Magnetococcus marinus MC-1: one gene and its partner. The protein of the gene in region 1 interacts with the protein of each later gene in a pairwise test. Links are inferred from orthologs where the notes say so. Each region holds a gene or a part of one and is shown on either strand. Other genes may lie near its edges. The genes, in order: MMC1_RS03650 and ndk.

Region 1 (3,197 bases):
TTGGGCGTTTGCCATGGGCTGGCTTTGACGATTTAGCATGGCGTCATCTGTGTGGCTCAGTTGGGTGATAGGCTATACCGGTTTTTTTCGGGTTCTGACAGTTTTGGTGGCGACCATGACCGCATGGTGGAGGAAATAGATGGATCAGGAGCTCCTGGGCGCTCTGGAAGAGCGTTGGAACGCGCTGGCCGAAACTGTCCGGACGCTAAAAGGTGAAAACCAAGCCCTGAGAGAGAGGGTGCGGGAACGGGAAGAGCAGCTGGCGCGCGTTGGTGAAGTGACCGCCAAGCTGAAACACAAGGTTGAAGGTTTGCAACAAGATCGCAATCAAACTATGGGCCGTATTGAGGGTCTGCTCTCCCGCTTTGAGGATCATGACTAAACCAGAATGGTTTATTTAAACGTGCTCCAGACAGGCGGAACAGGTAGAATAGAGGGCAAAATCCATGGCAGATATGGTTGAAGTAACGATTCTGGGGCAGCACTTTAAGCTGCGTACCGATACTGGCAACGATTATGTACATGAGCTGGCAGAGTATGTGGAGAGCTTGGTAGAGGAGTTGCGACGTAACTCCCGCTCGGCCTCCACCGACCGGGTGGCTTTGATGGCGGCTTTGCAGATTGCTGACCGCTATTTTCAGCTACGCCAGCGCACGGAAGGCAATAAAGAGTTGGCCAATGGCCGTATCCAGCGTCTCATCGAGGCGACGGATCGGGTGCTGGCTGAGTAATCCAATCCCCTGGGGTATGCGTGAGGAGTACAGTCTTCCTGAGCCGATAATTCTGAACCCGGGTGGCCGGCACTGACCGTGGAGCGAGAACCTCTTGTGGTTCACCAGAAGCGGTTACCAGGCTGCCAATCTAGACGAACGGGTTCAAGAAGCTTGTCTCTAACGGTACTTTGGGGGTATGGGATTGTATCTAAGGCCAACGGGTGCAGGGTGACTCTGTTCACCACCTGCATCGGTATGGGCCTATTGGCGGGTTTGGTTATGCTGCCGCAAAAGTGCTCTGTTGTCTATCATGTCCTGAATATGCCCGCCTTTCTCTCTCCATGGTTATCTCTTTCTCTTTAATTCAGTGGGACTTTGTGGTTCGTGCGTGACGAAAAAAAAGAGGCGCTGCGCAAAACGCTGCTGGCTTGGCGTGGTGCCCTTGATCCAGCGTGGCGTGCATCTGCCAATGCGGCGGCGGTGGCCCATTTGCTGAGCCATGCTTGGCTTGGGCAAGCTGAGCGGGTGGCGCTCTACTGTGCCATACGGGGTGAGTTGGACCCGGCCCCGCTGTTGGCCCCGTTGTGGCAGATGGGTAAAATACTCTATCTACCACGGTTGGAAGCTGGTGCGTCGCAGATTCGTTTTGCACGTCACCAGCAGGGGGAGGTTTGGCAGCGGGGGCCGTTTGGTATACCCCAGCCCGGTCCCGATAGGGCGCAGATAGAGCCTGGGGCGGTGGATCTCATGCTGGTGCCGCTGGTGGGGTTTGACGCACAGGGTGGGCGGTTGGGCTATGGGGGTGGTTTTTATGACCGTACCCTGGCCGGTCAGCGCCCCAAGTTATTGGTGGGGTTGGGTTTTGCGGGGCAACAGGTTGAACATCTGCCACGGGCTGACCATGATATCCCGTTGGATGCGGTGGTGACCGAAACAGGTTGGTGTTTTTTTGGCGAGGGATACGGCACTCGCTAGGCCAAATGGGCCTGATTCTAATGGCCGGTTGATAGTCTTTTAACGATGACCAAGCTCGCTCTGTTGGGGCGTGTTGTTTCTGTGAGATGGGTTGTTTTACCTTTTCGCTAGCGCTTGGCCACGGTACACAAAGTGCGTCTACTGCTTGGGTTATGGGGATGCATGGTGCCGTGTGGGGCGTGTGAGGGGTTACGCCCCAGATCGTGAATTCCGTGAAGTGTACCCGTGGTTTTTGGTACAACAATGGAGGCATGGACGATACCCTCTGGTCAGGGTTGGTTTTGTTTGGAGAGAACGGTTTATGGATATTCTTCTGTTGATGGTCGGCTTGCTGCTGGGGGCGGGCGGTGTCTTTGTGATGCTGCGCAATCAGAGCAATCAGGCCCTGGTTGAGCGGGATGCCCGCATCGATCTGTTGCAGAAACAAGCCCAAGAGCAGGTCAGAAATGCCGCCAAAGAGGTGGAGCTGGCCATGAAGGGTGAACGCATACAGATTCGTGAAGAGTTGGAATCTGAACTCAGAAGCCGCCGGGAAGAGGTGGATAGCCACCAAGTGCGCTTAGATAAACGTGAAAGCCAGTTGGATCGCAAGATTGAGCAGGTGGATAGACGGGATCAGGAGCTGGACCAACGGCGTGGTCAGTTGGATAAAGAGCAGAAAAAGGTTGAAGAACGGCAGCAGCACTTTGAGCGGTTGATTGTGGATGCGGATAAAAAGCTCGAAGAGATTGCTGGGCTTACGCGGGATGAGGCGAAAAGTCGCATTCAAGCTGAACTGGTGGATCGAGCAAGGCATGAGGCGTCGCGCCAGCTCAAGCAAATTGAGGATGATACCCGCGCCCAAGCGCAAAAGAAGGCACAAGAGGTTATTTGTAGTGCCATTCAACGGTTTGCCGGTGAGTTTGTGGTGGATCGCACGGTTTCGGTGGTGCAGTTGCCCACCGATGAGATGAAAGGACGCATCATTGGCCGTGAGGGACGCAACATTCGGGCTTTGGAGGCCGCCACGGGTTGCGACCTGATTATTGATGACACCCCAGAAGCAGTGGTTATCTCTGGTTTTAACCCGGTACGTCGTCAGGTGGCGCGTCGCGCTTTGGAAGAGCTGGTGGGGGATGGACGTATTCACCCGGCCCGCATTGAAGAGGTGGTGCGCAAGGCGCGTAAGGTGGTGAGTCAGGAGATCCGTGAAGCAGGGGAGCAAGCGGTCTACGATGTGGGTATCAGCAATATGCACCCGGAGATTATCAAGCTGCTGGGGACTTTAAAATTTCGCACCTCGTATACGCAAAATGTGCTGGCCCACTCGGTGGAGGTGGCCCACTTTGCCGGGATTATGGCCGAAGAGATGGGTTTGGATGGCAAGTTGGCGCGGCGCTGTGGCCTGTTGCATGACATCGGCAAAGCGGTGGACCATGATAATCCGGGCAGTCACGCGGTGTTGGGTGGTGAGCTGTGTAAAAAATATAAAGAGGATGACACCGTTACTAATGCGGTGTGGTCGCACCA
Region 2 (3,196 bases), 2.9 Mb from region 1 along the record:
GGATGGGCTTTCGAGAGTGCTCAATAATAAATAATAAAAACATAAGGATAAAATTTGAGTCTTGTTTGCAGTTATCGTGAATGGTTTCTATGCAGGCAGGTGGCGGCGATAATTTTACAGGTATAATTGACAGTATTAAATATAAGTATGATCAAAAAAGGGCGTCTCACCTGCGACATTCGATCAAGCAAGGTTTAATCTGTTGGGACAACGTAGGCGCCGCCAAGCCCAATCCGGTTAAGGAATTGGGCCCCGTGTCATCGCGCACACATAAATGAAAGCTTAACTTGCCCCCGGTGGGCGAGGGCGGGCCCCTTGTACGGCGCCTTTTAATTGACCACAGGCTGCGTCTATATCTTCACCGCGGCGGTCGCGAATAACCGTTACAAACCCTGCTTGATAGAGGATTTTTTGAAAGGCGGCGATGCGTGTCATGCTGCTCGATTGATAAGGCACACCTGGCCAAGGATTAAAGGGTATAAGATTGATTTTAGAAGGGATATCTTTTAGGAAGGAGACGAATAAACGGGCGTCATCCTCGCTGTCATTCACCCCGTGGAGCATGACATACTCCCAGGTAACGCGCCGTCCAGATTTAAGCGGGTAGCGGAGGGTAGCGGCCCGTAGCGCTTGCAGGTTATACTTCTTATTGAGTGGGACTAATTCGTCACGCAGCGTGTCGCGTACCGCATGTAAAGAAATCGCTAGATTCACCCCAAGCTCACGCCCTGCCTGTTCCATTTTGGGGAGTAATCCCGCTGTACTCAGTGTCACTTTACGGGTCCCAAAAGCTAATCCAGAGTCGTCTAACAAGATCAGCACAGCATCCCGTACGGCTTCATAATTATAGAGGGGTTCCCCCATGCCCATAAGCACGATATTGGTGACCCGCTTGTCACGTGCCGCTAAAGTGCGCCGCGCAAACAAAACTTGTTGAACAATTTCAGAGGGGGTTAGATTGCGGGCAAAGCCCTGCGCGCCGGTGTGACAAAACGGGCAGCTCAAGGTGCACCCCACCTGGGACGATATACACAGGGTGCCTCGCTCATCCTCTGGAATGTAGACGGTCTCGATTTGTTGTCCATCACTCAATCGTAGTAACCATTTTTCCGTGCCATCACGGCTGATTTGATGGGTCGAAACCTCGGGCCGTAGGGGGGTGCTTAATGCAGAAAGTTTCCTGCGAAAATCAATGGATAAGTCACTCATCTCATCCAGGTGTTGGGCTAATTTAACATGGAGCCAAGACCATAACTGTCTTGCCCTAAACGGCTTTTCTCCCAACTGCTCGACCACCAGTGAGGTTAATGCTTCCCGGGTCAAACCGGTTAAATCTAAGAGGGGCGTGTGCATAGAGGGCTCACAATCGATGGGCAGTGGTGGGGAAAACTGAGGGTTCGTTTGTAAAAAAAGAATGGATTAAAGAATGAAATCTCGTTGATTGTGCAGGTGTGGTGGTGAAATAGGGGCCTGTCTAGCTTTTAGACGAGGCCCCAGCCATTCATACGAGCATCAAGGGCGATCGCACAGTTCTGTGCCACTAAAGAAGAAGGCGATTTCTTGGGCAGCCGTTTCAGGGGCGTCTGAACCATGGACCGCATTGGCATCAATGCTCTCGGCAAAATCAGCACGGATGGTACCTGGAGCGGCGTCCTTAGGATTGGTGGCACCCATAATGTCACGGTTTTTCAGGACAGCGCCATCACCTTCTAAAACTTGCACAACCACAGGGCCTGAGCTCATGTAGCTGCACAGATCATTGTAGAAGGGGCGTGCTTTATGCACTTCATAGAATTTTCCTGCAATTTCAGGCGTTAGGCGAATCATTTTAGAAGCAATAATACGCAGGCCCGCTTTCTCGAAACGGCTTTGGATCTCCCCTACGACATTTTTAGCAACTGCGTCAGGTTTGATGATGGAAAAAGTGCGTTCAATGGTCATGGTAAACTCCTGATGAAAAAACACCGCCAGCATGAACAAGCAGGGCAGCATGTGGGTGATTAAATTATGTGGCACTCATTGGATAAGCAAAACATAGCGGGCCATAACTTGCGCAGGCATGCGAATCCTTAGTTGATGCTCTGGCCGCAAGAGTGCCTAACTAGAGCCCTTTTTGTAAAGTTTGGCGAGGGTATCAATTGGTATGAAGGTTGCCAAGCTTTTTAATCAAATGATGGGGGGAGAATTAAAAAAAATGAAGATCTGCTAAACTTTGGACTTGTAATTGCATTCTTTTTAACGACGGTTAGTGTCGACCATCTCCTCTATTAAATATCAGTTGGAACGAACCCAATGCTCAAAATACCCTACAATAAAGTGTTTGTATTGTTGGCTCTAGCAGTCGCAATGAGTGGAAGTAGGGAGCTGTTGGCTGCTCCCGTATGGTTTGGCGGTTCATTTCGCGCAGACATCATTATGCATAGTCCTGACAAACCCGAGCAGGTTGCTAAAGGGACGCTCTATGTAGGGCCAATGCGTCTGCGTGCGGAAGGTACGGTAGGAAATCAAACCCGAGCGCTTATCATGGATTTAGAAAAAGAGCGTATGTGGACATTAGACCTTGCCAACAAACGGTATCATGAGGGGCCCGGTCGTGCACCGATGCCTCCGATGCCAGATTTAACACGTCTGCCGAGTGATCCGGATCATCCCGTTTGTGGTAAAGATAACCCGGCGCAGTGCGTGCTCAAAGGGGAGATCGCGTTGGATGGGATAATGACGCAACTTTGGGAGGTGAGTATGGCACGACGGGGGCAAACCACGCAGATGCAGCTCTGGGTAGACCCGCAACGCCGCGTCGTACTAAAGTACCAGCTGCTAAAGGGGCCGACGCTCTACCGTAAATTGGTAGAGGTTAGTCATGAACAGGGGCGGGCTACAGAAAAGTGGCAATTCACAGAGACCATAGGTAGCAAAACTAGAAATAGCGAACTCTGGGTAGATGCCCGCCTATTTTTACCCGTGCGCGTGGTGCAGAACGGGCAGGTAACGGCGGAGATTAAAAACATACAAGAAATGGTTCCAGATGCCTCGCTGTTTGAACTACCAAAAGATTATGTTCAATATTCAACTAAAGACCAAGAAAAAAAAGCAGATCCAGCTCAGCAAAAACAAGAAATGCAGTTCCATTGAGTTTTCCTATACATCTACCAATTTGCGCAATAGCTATGTTTTAAATGCAATGGTTAGGTGTACT

What was found.
Region 2: the proteins of MMC1_RS03650 (region 1) and ndk interact in binary tests that used the Escherichia coli proteins (3 or more experiments, as listed by UniProt). The link is inferred for Magnetococcus marinus MC-1 from one-to-one orthologs.

Annotation. Positions count from the first base shown.
Region 1 is NC_008576.1:857,829-861,025, forward strand. What follows is about bases 19-2,892. They hold MMC1_RS03650 (5-formyltetrahydrofolate cyclo-ligase), read left to right. Parts: upstream 19-1,097; coding sequence 1,098-1,688; downstream 1,689-2,892. Other genes in these bases: MMC1_RS03640 (cell division protein ZapB), read left to right, coding at 140-382; MMC1_RS03645 (cell division protein ZapA), read left to right, coding at 447-731; rny (ribonuclease Y), read left to right, coding at 1,990-2,892. Also shown: more of rny, read left to right, coding at 2,893-3,197. UniProt on the Escherichia coli protein: Involved in the removal of 5-formyltetrahydrofolate.
Region 2 is NC_008576.1:3,743,010-3,746,205, reverse strand. The notes cover bases 228-3,100. They hold ndk (nucleoside-diphosphate kinase), read right to left. Parts: upstream 1,942-3,100; coding sequence 1,513-1,941; downstream 228-1,512. Other genes in these bases: MMC1_RS15320 (hypothetical protein), read left to right, coding at 2,293-3,100; rlmN (dual-specificity RNA methyltransferase RlmN), read right to left, coding at 283-1,353. Outside these bases: more of MMC1_RS15320, read left to right, coding at 3,101-3,132. UniProt on the Escherichia coli protein: Major role in the synthesis of nucleoside triphosphates other than ATP. The ATP gamma phosphate is transferred to the NDP beta phosphate via a ping-pong mechanism, using a phosphorylated active-site intermediate.